Regions from separate parts of the Limnohabitans sp. 103DPR2 genome, predicted to be linked through region 2. Evidence: predicted binding sites of a transcription regulator. Region 2 holds the regulator's gene; each other region holds the start of a gene.
The links. Region 2 encodes LexA, which represses DNA repair genes until DNA is damaged. Its sites were predicted from a motif close to ACTGTATNNNNATACAGT; they were not measured.
Positions count from the first base shown of each region.

Region 1: the regulator LexA is predicted to act here: its motif matches at 2,796-2,813, upstream of L103DPR2_RS07135 (DNA topoisomerase IV subunit B).
Region 3: the regulator LexA is predicted to act here: its motif matches at 1,685-1,702, upstream of recA (recombinase RecA).

Region 1 covers NZ_CP011834.1:1,447,132-1,451,913, forward strand. Annotated here, with positions in the region: gene L103DPR2_RS07115 (hypothetical protein) at 1-44, shown strand, start outside; gene bamC (outer membrane protein assembly factor BamC) at 104-1,219, opposite strand; gene dapA (4-hydroxy-tetrahydrodipicolinate synthase) at 1,247-2,143, opposite strand; gene L103DPR2_RS07130 (class I SAM-dependent methyltransferase) at 2,174-2,716, opposite strand; gene L103DPR2_RS07135 (DNA topoisomerase IV subunit B) at 2,847-4,782, shown strand, end outside.
Region 2 covers NZ_CP011834.1:1,932,249-1,937,030, forward strand. Annotated here, with positions in the region: gene adk (adenylate kinase) at 18-677, shown strand; gene L103DPR2_RS09320 (asparaginase) at 733-1,710, opposite strand; gene lexA (transcriptional repressor LexA) at 1,794-2,465, shown strand; gene L103DPR2_RS09330 (hypothetical protein) at 2,527-2,847, shown strand; gene L103DPR2_RS09335 (D-2-hydroxyacid dehydrogenase family protein) at 2,948-3,955, shown strand; gene L103DPR2_RS09340 (3-hydroxyacyl-CoA dehydrogenase) at 4,009-4,782, shown strand, end outside.
Region 3 covers NZ_CP011834.1:306,027-310,808, forward strand. Annotated here, with positions in the region: gene L103DPR2_RS01335 (sensor histidine kinase N-terminal domain-containing protein) at 1-269, opposite strand, end outside; gene L103DPR2_RS01340 (response regulator) at 303-977, opposite strand; gene L103DPR2_RS01345 (MarR family winged helix-turn-helix transcriptional regulator) at 1,102-1,620, opposite strand; gene recA (recombinase RecA) at 1,761-2,789, shown strand; gene recX (recombination regulator RecX) at 2,824-3,297, shown strand; gene argC (N-acetyl-gamma-glutamyl-phosphate reductase) at 3,314-4,240, opposite strand; gene sucC (ADP-forming succinate--CoA ligase subunit beta) at 4,411-4,782, shown strand, end outside.

The sequences.
Region 1 (4,782 bases), 490 kb from region 2:
CTGCACCTGCCGCTGCTGCTCCTGCAGAAGCTCCTAAGAAGTAATTCTTGGCAGTCAAAAAAAACCCCGCAGTGCGGGGTTTTTTTTCGTCTTGATTTTTGATTTATTTGATCTCGTCTGCCAGCAGCTTGATGATCTTGTCGGCATTGGCCGAACTTTCTGGTATGCCATCGGCGCCTTGTACTTGAACCGTTGAAACATCGCCCTTGCTGGTGACAGCAATGCGGTATTTGGCCAAGGCTGGCGTGGTTTTTTCGCTCGAGAACAATTTGGCAAAAAAGCCAGGTTCTTTGTCTGAGGTGCCAGGGGGCGCGTAGCGAACAAAGAACACACCTTGCGCGCGATCGCGGTCTTCGACGGTAAAGCCTGTGCGGTCAATGGCCACACCTACTCTGCGCCATGCGCGGTCAAATCCATCCTGAATCTCAATGGCGGGCAATTGATTGAGCTTGGTAAGCTTGACGTCAGACGCCATGCCAGTTGTGGCGCGGGCGGCTGGCGCGGCAGCAGCGACAGCCGTCGAAGCGGAGGACAAGTTTTGTCCGCCAAGACGCAGCATCATGCGACGCAAGAATTCAACTTCCAATTCCACATCGGCTTCACGCGGTGTCCAAACCGTTTGATCCTTCAAGGTACTGGTATAAATCTCTTTCATGCCGCGGTGCGTGACCGTAATTTCCAGACCTTTGTCGGTACGCTCAATGCGCGTTCTAAAGCGATCGCGTTCACCCGTGGAGTAGAGTGAGTCAAACATTTTGCCGACAGCTTTTCTGAGAAAGTCTTGGGGCAACTTGGCGCGATTCTCGGCCCAGTCAGTTTCCATGATGCCCAATTCAGGCTGATCGGTGGTGAGCACAAAGCCATTGTCTTTCCAGAATTCGCGCAGCGGTTCCCAAACCGAATCGGCGCTGCGTTGGACGACCAAATAACGCTGCGTGCCATTGCGCACAATTCGGACATCGCCCGCTTGGTTGGTGGCGGTGCCTGCATCGTTGGCGGTACGGGCTGCCGGTGCTGCTGCACTGGCCAATGCGCTGGCAGAGCCTGCCACTTGGTAACGCGAGTCGCGCTTCAATTGTGTGAGGTCTGGCGGAATCTCAAGCGTAGGCGCCTGGCTGGCGCTTTTGTAATCGATTTTGCTTTCTTCCAAAGTAGAGCAACCTGCAAGCAAACAGGTGAGGGCCGCAGCGCTGGCCAATGTGGTCAATTGACGAGGCATAGTTACAAATCGATTCACGAGGATTCCTTAAATGAGTCCGCTTGCACGCAACGCGGCTTCCACCACAGGTTGCTGAGGTGTTGACAGTTCGGTCATAGGCAAGCGCAATGTGCCGCCGCAAAGTCCCATGCGTTTCATGGCCCATTTCACTGGGATAGGGTTGGCTTCGACAAATAAATTTTTGTGCACAGGCATCAATTTGAATTGAATTTCCATGGCTTTTTGAACATTGCCTGCCATGGCCGCAACGCACAATTCATGCATCAAACGCGGCGCCACGTTGGCAGTGACACTGACATTGCCTTTGCCACCGCACAGCATCAATGCAACCGCTGTAGGATCATCACCCGAATACACCGCAAATTCTTTGGGCAAATCGCGAATGAGCCACTGAGCGCGTTCGATGTTGCCTGTGGCTTCTTTGATACCGACGATGCCAGGGACTTGAGCCAAACGCAACACAGTGTCGTGCTGCATGTCGGCCACGGAACGGCCGGGCACGTTGTACAAAATGATGGGCAAGTTAGGCACTGCTTCGGCGATGGCTTTGAAGTGCTGGTACATGCCTTCTTGGGTGGGCTTGTTGTAATAGGGCACCACTTGCAATTGGCAGTCGGCGCCGACGCTTTTGGCAAACTTGGCCAATTCGATGGCTTCCGCTGTGGAGTTGGCGCCACAGCCCGCCATGATGGGCACGCGGCCTTTGGCTTGTTCGACAGACACGCGGATGATCTCGCGGTGCTCTTCAACATTCACGGTGGGAGACTCACCCGTGGTGCCCACCACGCCAATGCAGTCTGTGCCTTCGGCAATGTGCCAGTCGATCAATTTTCGCAGGCTGGCGTAGTCCACCGAACCGTCCTCCAGCATGGGGGTGATGAGGGCGGGGATACTGCCAGTAATGGGTTGGAAAGTTTTCGTCATGGCGAATGAATAAAGCGACAAATAAGCATTCTAACGACAGCCAAGGCCAATCTGTTGACCAGATGCCGGGACTTGTGGGGTGGCCACAATGCGCTGTACAAATTTAGGGGGTTGTTCGGAGAAGCCGTCTTCGTAGGCGATGACGTGCATCTTTGCGCAAGTCTGCAGCAATTCGCCAGGTTTGAGCAAAAAGTCAGGCCTGGACGGTTTGCCAATTTTTTCATGGCCTAGGGCAAAGGTCTCGTAAATCAAGAAGCCGTGTGGCTTGAGGCTTTCCAAAATGCGCGGCATCAAAGGTCGCCACAGGTAATGGGTCACGATCACGGCGTCAAAAAGCTGCCCCTCCAAAGGCCAAGGGCCGCCCTCGATGTCTGCTTCCAACACTTGACCATAGGCTTGGGCTGTCGCCAAAGCTTCGGCTGAGCGGTCAACGCCAGTGCATTGATGGCCATGTCCCGCCAACCAGCGCATGTGCCGGCCAGCACCACAAGCCAAGTCGAGCACTTGGCTTTGAGGGGGCAGGAGATGAGTCCAGCGGGTGACCCAGGCTGAAGGATCTTCGGTTCCGTGCATGTGTGTTGCTTTCCAATGCGTTTCTATCAACTGCCGCCATGATGCCTGAATGTTCCTGTATGTCCTGGGGTTGGCTGGGACTGTGAATTTATCCAGTATTTTGTTTGATTTCACACTACAATCTGCGCCCATGGCTACTACTACCTCTTCCAATTCATCTCCCGAATACGGCGAAGGCTCCATTCGAGTCTTGAAAGGCTTAGAGCCTGTCAAACAACGTCCGGGCATGTACACCCGCACCGACAACCCCTTGCACATCATTCAAGAAGTGCTCGACAACGCGGCCGACGAGGCGCTGGCGGGTCACGGAAAAAAGATCAAAGTGGTGTTGCACACCGACGGCTCGGTCAGCATCGAAGACGACGGTCGTGGCATTCCATTTGGTTTGCACCCTGAAGAAAAAGCCCCCGTCATTGAGTTGGTGTTCACGCGCTTGCATGCAGGCGGCAAGTTTGACAAAGGCAAGGGCGGCGCCTACAGCTTTTCGGGTGGTTTGCATGGCGTGGGTGTGAGTGTTACCAACGCCTTGGCCAAACGCCTGGAAGCCACCAGCTACCGCGAAGGCCAAGTGGCCACGCTGGCGTTTTCTGGCGGCGATGTGGTCGAAGCCTTGGTGACTCGCAAAGCAGTCGAGGGCGATCGCAAACAGGGCACCACGGTGCGCGTGTGGCCCGACGCCAAGTATTTCGAATCCAGTGCCTTGCCCATGGCCGAGCTCACGCATTTGCTGCGCAGCAAAGCGGTGCTCATGCCTGGCGTCACGGTCACGTTGCTGAACGAAAAAACCAAGGACACCCAAACTTGGCAATACAAAGCGGGCCTGCGTGATTACCTCATGCAAACACTCACCGGAGACCCGGTCATTCCTTTGTTCGAAGGTGAAGGTTTTGCCGATGGCAACAACGACAGCTTTGCTGAAGGCGAGGGTGCCAGTTGGGCGGTGGCCTTCACCGAAGACGGTCAACCTGTGCGTGAGAGTTATGTCAACCTGATTCCCACCAGTGCCGGTGGCACGCACGACAGTGGCCTGCGTGATGGCTTGTTCACGGCGGTGAAGAGCTTCATTGAACTGCACAGCTTGTTGCCCAAGGGCGTGAAACTCATGCCCGAAGACGTGTTTGCACGTGCCAGTTTTGTGCTGTCGGCCAAAGTGCTCGATCCCCAATTCCAAGGACAAATCAAAGAGCGTTTGAACTCGCGCGATGCCGTGCGATTGGTGTCCAGTTTCGTGAGACCCACCATGGAGCTGTGGCTCAATGAGCACGTAGAGTACGGCAAAAAATTGGCCGAGCTGGCCATCAAGGCGGCGCAGCATCGCCAGAAGGCAGGTCAAAAAGTTGAGAAGCGCAAGAGCTCTGGCGTGGCAGTGTTGCCAGGCAAACTGACCGATTGCGAAAGCAAAGACATTGCGCACAACGAAGTGTTCTTGGTCGAGGGCGACTCTGCAGGTGGCAGCGCCAAGATGGGTCGCGACAAAGAATGCCAAGCCATTTTGCCGCTGCGCGGCAAAGTGCTCAACACGTGGGAAGTTGATCGCGATCGCCTGTTTGCCAACAACGAAATTCACGACATTTCGGTGGCCATTGGCGTTGATCCGCATGGCCCTAACGACTCACCCGATTTGTCGGGTTTGCGTTACGGCAAGATTTGCATCTTGAGTGATGCCGATGTGGATGGTTCTCACATCCAAGTCTTGTTGCTGACCTTGTTCTTCCGTCATTTCCCCAAGTTGATCGAAACCGGCAATGTGTTTGTCGCGCGTCCGCCACTGTTCCGTGTGGATGCACCAGCACGCGGCAAGAAACCAGCTGCCAAAATGTACGCATTGGATGAAGCTGAGTTGCAAAGCATGCTCGATAAACTGCGCAAAGATGGCGTGCGCGAAGGCGCATGGAGCATCAGCCGATTCAAGGGCTTGGGCGAGATGAGTGCCGAGCAGTTGTGGGAAACCACGCTCAACCCCGACACGCGCCGTTTGTTGCCCGTGCAACTGGGTAATTTGGATTTTGCACAAACAGAAAGTTTGATCACACAACTGATGGGCAAAGGCGAGGCCGCCGCTCGTC
Region 2 (4,782 bases):
AACTATTCGGAACTTCCATGAGACTGATTCTTTTAGGCGCACCTGGTGCGGGCAAAGGTACGCAAGCGGCCTTCATTTGCGAGAAATTTTCCATCCCGCAAATCTCCACAGGCGACATGTTGCGTGCCGCTGTAAAAGCGGGCACCCCGCTCGGTCTTCAAGCCAAAGCCGTCATGGAATCGGGCGGCCTGGTCAGCGACGACCTCATCATCAACTTGGTCAAAGAACGCATTGCGCAAGCAGATTGCGCCAATGGCTTCTTGTTTGATGGCTTCCCTCGCACCATTCCCCAAGCTGATGCCATGAAAGCCGCAGGCGTCAAACTCGACTACGTGCTCGAAATTGATGTGCCCTTTGATGCCATCATTGAGCGCATGAGCGGACGTCGCTCACACCCTGCGTCTGGCCGCACCTATCACGTCAAATTCAATCCACCCAAAGTGGAAGGCAAAGACGATGTCACCGGCGAACCCTTGGTTCAACGCGAAGACGACAAAGAGGAAACCGTCAAAAAGCGCTTGGACGTCTACAGCCAACAAACACGCCCCTTGGTGGCCTATTACTCCGATTGGGCTAAAGCTGAAGCACACGCTGCGCCTCAGTACCGCGCCATCAGCGGCATGGGCTCAGTGGAGGACATTACCCAGCGCGCCATGCAAGCTTTGGGCGCTGCCTGATCACGCGCACGTGCGATGTCCAAATCCGGCTGAGGCCGGATTTTTTTTGGGTAAATCAGTCGGTTGGCTTGGACACCATGTCCAGTATCAAAGCCACTCTTGATTTGACTGGGCTCAATCCTGACAGCACAGGGAAGATGTGTGACGCCGTCACGATCACAGGCCCTTGGTTGCACCGACTGGCAACACGAATTTGCACGCCCGCATCTTGCGCACGCAGCAGCCCTTCCTTCAAATCGGTACTGACAGAGCCGTTGCCTGTTCCTGCAAGCACGATGCCTCGTACGCCGGCATTGATTAGCAGATCTACCAGCTTAGAACTGGCTTGCACATGGTTCATGATGACTTCAACCCATGGCCATGATGCGGGATCAGGTAAGTGAGAAAGCTTGATTTTGTTGGGCTGAGCCACTGGCGCAAACTCTGAACGCCATGTCACATGGTCCTGAATGACTGTGCCTGCCAAGCCAGCTTCGCCCGAGTCAAAGGCATTCAACCGCGTGGGATGTACTTTTTGAACATGCTGACTGTGGTGTATTTCGCCAGCTGCCACCATCCAAACACCAGCGCCTTTGGCAACTGATGCCAACGTCAATGCGTCTCGCAAATTTTGGGGGCCATCGGCATCTTTGAAATTGGCAGGACGCATGGCACAAGTCAGCACAATGGGTTTTTCATTGGCAATGACACGGGACAAGAAATAAGCCGTTTCCTCCAGCGTATCCGTGCCATGGGTGATCACCACCGCCGCCACATCATCCTGCGATAGCCAAGCCTCACAACGCTGAGCCAAGTGATACCAAGTGGCAAAGTCCATGTCTTTGCTGTCCAGCTGCGCCACTTGTTCAGATTCAAATTGGTAGCCGCTCAAGGCCTCTGGAAGACCCTGTCCGATTTCTGCAACAGACTGGAGCAAGACATCAATCCCCCTCTGAGCAGCCTTGTAACTGAGCCCCTCAGAAGCCGAACTGGACTCGCCCGCAATCGTGCCGCCGGTGCCTAAAACAACAATTTTTTGATTTTTTGCTTGCATTTCAAAAAAGACTGGTTAAAAATACAGTTACTGGATAAGAAAACAGTTATCTGTCAACTCAGCCACCTTTCAAGGACCGCACCATGATCGATCAACCCAAGCTCACAGCCCGTCAGCAACAAATTTTGGAGCTCATCCAAAAAACCATCGCTGAAACTGGCGCACCGCCAACACGCGCAGAAATTGCACAGGTATTGGGTTTCAAATCTGCCAATGCAGCCGAAGAACACCTGCAAGCTTTGGCACGCAAAGGCGCCATCGATTTGGTCAGCGGTACATCCCGCGGTATTCGTCTCAAAGGCAACTCACGAGACAGCCTGCGCAACTCTGGCGACCTGTTCAGCCTGCCATTGCCAGGTTTTGCCCAATTGGCATTGCCACTCATTGGACGTGTTGCTGCCGGCTCACCTATTTTGGCCCAAGAACATGTCGATCGCACCTATCACGTCGAAACTCACCTGTTCCAAGAGCAACCCGATTATTTGCTTCGTGTTCGTGGCATGTCCATGCGCGATGCAGGCATCATGGACGGCGACTTGCTGGCCGTGAAAGCCACCAAAGAGGTACGAAATGGCCAAATTGTGGTTGCACGACTTGGTGAAGAAGTCACCGTCAAGCGCTTGCGTCGCCAATCCGATCGCATTGAACTGCTGCCCGAAAACCCCGACTACCCCATCATTTTGGTTCAACCTGGCGAACCCTTTGACATCGAAGGTTTGGCTGTGGGTCTCATCCGCAACACGCTGCTGATGTAAATCTCTCATTGCCCTGTCCACCGCATTATTTGATTCGCTCATCCATTTTCAAAGATTAGATATGACCATCGCACTCCTCGGCATCACAAGCATTTACAACGGTTTTCAAAAATTCCTCAGCTCTTCAATGAACTTGGACAACCCATTTGAAAAGGCCCAGCCAAGTCACAAAGTCAGCATTTCTGGTGCAAGTCCAAGTTCAAGCTTGGGGCCTCGACAAGCACAACAACGTGCACTTCGCGTCCTTCGCGTGTCAGAGCAAGGCGAAACCGCCTCTTGCGCAGGTCGAATGGTCATTTCTGGCCGCATGGCCGACGTCTGCGCCGAACTCGACCGTTTGGTTGCTTTAGAAGCCAAAAGCAAGCCTTCCCTGCCCCATTAATCCCCCTGCACCATTGCTGCCATTTATGCAGTGCATTTTGGTGCTCAAAATTTGAATTCAGAAGGCCATAGAAGCCTTCGGGCAAGGCACAATAGTGCCTATGAACATTGTGATCCTTGACGACTACCAAGATGTCGTCCGAAAACTAGATTGCGCGTCCAAATTGGATGCCTACAGCGCCAAGGTCTATACCAACACCGTCAAGGGTTTGGGCCAATTGTCTGTGCGACTTAAAGACGCAGACATTCTGGTTTTGATTCGCGAACGCACACACCTCAGCAGACAACTGATTGAAAAGTTGCCTCGACTTAAACTCATTTCACAGACTGGCCATGCAGGCTCTCACATTGATTTAGAAGCTTGCACCGAGCGAGGCATTGCTGTGGCCCAAGGCACCGGATCACCTTACGCACCGGCCGAGCTCACATGGGCACTGATCATGGCTGCGGCACGCAGATTGCCGCAATACATTGGCAACCTCAAACATGGTGCTTGGCAACAATCAGGCCTCAAGTCTGCATCCATGCCTGTCAATTTTGGAATGGGAACGGTTTTGCGCGGCCGCACCATGGGCATCTGGGGCTACGGCAAGATTGGCCAGCTGGTCGCAGGTTACGCCAAGGCCTTTGGCATGCAAGTTGTAGTTTGGGGAAGTGAAGCCTCAAGGGAAAAAGCAGCACAGCACGGCTACATTCCAGCCACCACACGTGAAGCCTTTTTTGAACAAAGTGATGTGATCTCTTTGCATTTGCGTTTGAACGATGCCACACGCGGCATCGTCACGCTCGACGACTTGTCACGCATGAAGACCAGCGCCATGATTGTGAATACATCGCGCGCAGAACTGATTGAACCCGATGCACTCATCAGTTCACTCAACCGTGGTCGTCCTGGCTTGGCTGCCATTGATGTCTTTGAACATGAACCCATCTTGCAGGGTCATGCTTTGCTGCGTCTCGAGAATTGCATCTGTACACCTCACATTGGCTACGTCGAAAAAGACAATTACGAGTTGTACTTTGGTGCAGCGTTTGACAACGTCGTGAACTTCATCAAAGGCACACCGACCAATATCGTCAATCCCGGCGCACTTCAAGTTCGTCGCTGAAAAACACACTGCGCGGATGCAGTAACTTTTTTTTACAAATTCGAATTCAACAAATGACCATCGCATTCAATCAAGTGGCCGTCATTGGCGCAGGCGCTATGGGCCGCGGCATTGCTCAAATTGCCGCACAAGCAGGTAGCCAAGTCTGGCTTTATGACACGCAAGCAGACGCCATTCAAAAAGCCAAAGAAGCCGTCTTCCAAGTCTGGGAATCACTGGCCACCAAAGGGCGACTGGATGCAGACACCGTCAATGCCTACAAATCACGTTTAAACGGTGCCAGCACCCTGAATGATTTGAAGTCGTGTGAGTTGGTTGTTGAAGCCATCGTTGAACGCTTAGACATCAAAAAATCATTGTTCGTTGAACTTGAAAACTTGTTGCCTGAGACGGCTGTACTGGTCACCAACACCTCTTCACTGTCCGTCACCGCCATTGCAGCAGCCTTAAAGCGACCAGCCAATTTTGCGGGTTATCACTTCTTCAATCCTGTTCCCTTGATGAAGGTTGTGGAAGTCATCGCAGGTTTGAAAACCAACCCAGCAGTTTGCGAACGTCTCACTGAATTTGCAACGCAAATGGGCCACACACCCGTCCAAGCGAATGACACGCCTGGTTTCATCGTCAACCATGCGGGCCGTGGTTACGGCACTGAAGCGCTGCGCATTGTGTCCGAGGGCGTGGCCGATTTCGCCACCATCGATCGAATTTTGAAAGACCAAGTCGGCTTCAAATTAGGCCCCTTCGAACTGTTCGATCTAACGGCATTGGATGTCTCACATCCTGTTATGGAATCCATCTACAACCAGTACTACCAAGAACCACGC
Region 3 (4,782 bases), 1.3 Mb from region 2:
CGCAAGAGTTCGCTGGCCGGTTGCGGCAAATTGAATTGCACGCGCTGCTGATCAGGACTGAGCTTGACCAACTGCGCCAAGGCTTGTGCGTTGTAAATCAGCGCACGGTCAAATGGTTTGTTGGCCAGGCCTTGGGCAACCAGCCACGTGAGTGCCAAACTGACAGGCCACAGCAACAGCAATGGCGTGAGCATCCAATCCAAAATTTCGCCAAACAACGAGCGCTGCTCGCGGCGAAAAAAAGACAGCTGCCAATTTTTAGGATTCATTCAGCAAAAACTTCTGGCAGCGCGAATGCGGGATCAGCTCGGAATTTTCTCGAGGCAGTAACCCAAGCCGCGAACGGTTGCGATGCGGATCGGCCCTTTTTCAATCTTCTTGCGCAGGCGGTGGATGTACACCTCAATCGCGTTGTTGCTGACCTCTTCGCCCCACTCGCACAAGCGCTCAACCAACTGGTCTTTGCTGACCAATCGGCCTGCACGTTGAAGCAACACTTCCAGCAAGCCCAATTCGCGTGCAGACAATTCCACCATCTTGCCGTCAATGGTGGCGACGCGGCCTGATTGATCGTAAATGAGCGGGCCGTGTTTGATTTGCGATGTGGCGCCACCCATGCCGCGCCGTGTCAGCGCGCGAACACGCGCTTCAAGCTCTTGCAAGCTGAAGGGCTTGGCCATGTAGTCATCTGCGCCATAGTCCAGACCTTTCACGCGCTCTTCCACACTGTCAGCTGCCGTCAAAATCAAAACCGGCAAGGTGGAGCCGCGTGAGCGTAATTTTTTCAACACATCGAGGCCATGCATTTTGGGCAAGCCCAAATCAAGAATGAGCAGATCAAATTCGTTGTTGGTCATGAGCGCAGCGTCGGCTTCTGTGCCACTTGCCACATGATCCACGGCCGCACCTGCACTGCGCAAACTGCGCAGCAAACCATCGGCCAACACCTGATCATCTTCAGCTATCAAAATGCGCATGCTTGTCTCCCGCTTTGGCCTTGTTTGGCTTTGTGTTTTGCGCCCGGAGGCGGCTGTCTAAATTTTAGGCGACTATCAACGCTCTGTAACGAGAGTTTCACCATGGCCGACCCCTCGTTTGCCATTACATGCAATAGGCTTCAAGTCCCAAGGCCACCACGGTTGCAATTTCAAGGCCCACGGAAGCTTTGAATTCTTCTTCTGCTTGTGCCACCGCCACTTGAAAGGCGGCCAACCACGCCAAGCCGTCTTCGGTGAATTCGACCAGGCGCGCGCGCGCATCTCGACTGTCTTGTGTTCGTTTGACCAAACCCCATGCTTCACACTGGTCGACCAAATTGCCCATGGCTTGTTTGCTCATCCCTGCGGCCTGCGCCAAGTCCGTCAGCCTTGAACCCTGCAGCGACAAATGCCGTGTGATGTGAACGTGTGCCGCACTGATTTGATCTCTTGCAGCCAAATTCGAGAGCGCCAGCGGCACCTGCTCGTTGTGTGCCATCAGGCTTAAAACGCGCGCATCGAAACGCCTCATGGAATGGCCCAACAAACGACCCAAATGTGTTTCGCGCCACCGGTCATCGCGGACAGCAGATGACGGCGCTTGGCCCTGTGAATGGGTGATGAAACTGTCATTGACTGGCATTTGCAGATAGTAAAGCAAACTGACTAAAAAATCTATTTACTCGTTGAGACAATGCCATTACAGTACTGTTCAAGCATCCAGTCTTTGATCAGCTTTCTGAATGCAAGTTTTTCAACCCGTTGATTTTTATGGAGATTTCTATGAGCGACCAAAACAGCGACAAAACCAAAGCCCTGCAAGCAGCCCTGGCCCAAATCGAAAAACAATTTGGCAAAGGCACCATCATGCGTCTGGGCGAGGGTGAAGTCATCGAAGACATCCAAGTCGTCTCAACGGGTTCTTTGGGGCTCGACATTGCCTTGGGCGTAGGCGGTTTGCCCCGCGGCCGCGTGGTTGAAATATACGGCCCAGAGTCTTCTGGCAAAACCACCCTCACCTTGCAAGTGATTGCCGAGATGCAAAAAATCGGCGGTCAGTGCGCCTTCGTCGACGCCGAACATGCTTTGGACATTCAGTACGCTCAAAAGCTTGGCGTCAACCTGCAAGACCTGCTCATTAGCCAGCCCGACACCGGCGAGCAAGCCCTTGAAATTGTCGACAGCCTGGTTCGCTCCGGCGCCGTCGACTTGGTCGTCATCGACTCCGTGGCCGCACTCACCCCCAAGGCCGAACTCGAAGGCGACATGGGCGACTCTTTGCCCGGCCTCCAAGCCCGCCTCATGAGCCAAGCCCTGCGCAAGCTCACCGCCACCATCAAGAAAACCAATTGCATGGTCATCTTCATCAACCAAATCCGCATGAAGATTGGCGTCATGTTCGGCTCGCCCGAAACCACCACCGGTGGCAACGCGCTCAAGTTCTACGCTTCTGTGCGCTTGGACATCCGCCGCACCGGCACCATCAAACGAGGTGACGACTCGATCGGCAACGAAACCAAAGTCAAGGTGGTTAAAAACAAAGTGGCTCCGCCCTTTAAAACCGCTGAGTTCGACATTCTGTTCGGTGAAGGCATCAGCCGCCAAGGCGAAATCATCGACATGGGTGTCGAGGCCAAAATCATCGACAAGTCAGGCGCTTGGTATGCCTACAACGGCGAAAAAATTGGCCAAGGCCGCGACAACGCCCGTGAGTTCCTGCGTGAAAACGCCGAACTGGCTGCCGAAATTGAAAACAAAGTGCGTGAATCTTTGGGCATCCCACTGCTGGCTGAAGCCGTCGCAGCCGCCTAATCTCACGCCTTTCTCCAGTTGCGTTCCTTGATCAATGGCTCAGCCCGGGTTTAAGTTGTCCCTCAAAGGACGTGCGCTGCGGCTTTTGTCGCAGCGCGAACACTCTCGGGCTGAGCTGGTTCGCAAACTCTCACCCCACGAGGAGGTGCCGGGCGAGCTGGCACAAGCTCTCGACGAGCTCCAAGCCAAAGGTTTCATTGACGAAACCCGCGTCTTGGAGTCCGTTCTTAACCATCGCGCGCCCAAGCTGGGCAACGGCAGAATCAAACAAGAACTGCAAGCCAAAGGCTTGGCGCCTGCAGCAGTGGCTCAGGCCATGCTGGATTTAAAAGATTCTGAATTCGCGCGCGCCCAAGGCGTCTGGCAAAAGAAATTTGGCGCGCCTGCGGCAGATGCCAACGAGCGCGCCAAGCATTACCGGTTTTTGCTCACGCGCGGATTTTCGGCCGAGGTCGTCCGAAAAGTCGTCCAGCAATCGGGCACACCCGAAGAAGACTTCGACAGCTGAAGCTTGTTCTGCCAGGTCAAAGACCCAGCATCAACTTCAGGTTTTGAACCGCAGCGCCGCTGGCCCCTTTGCCCAAATTGTCCAATCGGGCAATCACCACAGCTTGGCGATGCGTCTCGTTGCCAAACACCCTGATTTCCAGTTTGTTGGAGTCGTTGTTGCCGGTGGCGCCCAATTTGCCACTTTCTTCAGCTGCCACCACACTGACCCAACCGCCAGCGTTTTGGCTACTGGCGTAGTGCGCGCGCAAAGCTTCATACAAATCGGACACTTTCGGTTTGCCAGGCAAGTCGTCCAGAAACAGCGGCAACTCCACCAACATGCCTTGCCGAAAATTGCCAACGGCTGGCAAAAAGATGGGGCGACGCGTCAGGCCGGTGTACTTCATGATCTCGGGCACGTGCTTGTGTTGCAGCCCCAAAGCGTAGGCTTCGTGCAAAGGCGCGCGGCCTGCTTCATAGTCTTCAATCATGGTGCGGCCACCACCGGAGTAACCACTTACTGAGGGCAAAGCAACCGGAAAATCTGGAGGCAAGATGCCAGCACTGATCAATGGTGCCAGGATGGCGATGGCGCCTGAGGCATAACAACCAGGGTTGCTGACGCGTTGCGCACTCACCACAGCTTCGCGTTGACCGGCACGCATTTCAGGAAAACCGAACACCCATTGGTCGTTCACGCGGTGGGCGGTGGATGCGTCAATGATGCGTGGTTTGTGGCTAGGCAAAGCATCGATCATGGCCACGGATTCTTTAGCGGCATCATCGTGGAGGCACAAAATAACCAGATCAACTTGGGCCATCAGCTCGCGCTTGGCCTCGGGGTCCTTGCGCTTTTCTGGGGCAATGCTGACCAATTCGACCTCGGGCATGGCCAGCAAACGCTCGCGAATCAAGAGCCCGGTGGTACCAGCTTCGCCATCGATGAATATTTTTTTGGCCATTCAGGGCTCTCCCAAGAAAAAATTTTGCCGCGTCATGTCAATGTAAGTGACTCGGCTCAAGATTGGTGCGTTGCAACATGATACAGTCGCCGGCTGAAGTGTCCAGTGCTTGCTTAGGGCAAACCACCCTGACTGGCTGGTGAGAATAACCACCCTCTGAGAGAAACCTCATGAAGATCCACGAGTACCAAGGCAAGGAAATCTTGCGTCAATTTGGTGTGCCAGTGCCCCGCGGCATTCCGGCCTTTACAGTCCAAGAAGCGGTGGAAGCCGCTCAAAAATTGGGCGGCCCAGTGTGGGTTGTCAAAGCACAAATTCACGCGGGCGGCCGCGGCAAAGGCGGCGGCGTGAAGCTGGCGCGCTCCATCGATGAGGTGAAAAAACTCGCCGGTGAAATTTTGGGCATGCAGTTGGTCACACACCAAACGGGCCCAGAAGGTCAAAAAGTTCGTCGCCTCCTGATTGAAGACGGCGCTGACATCCAAAAAGAATATTACATCTCCGCTGTCACAGACCGCGCTTCACAACGTGTGGCCATGATC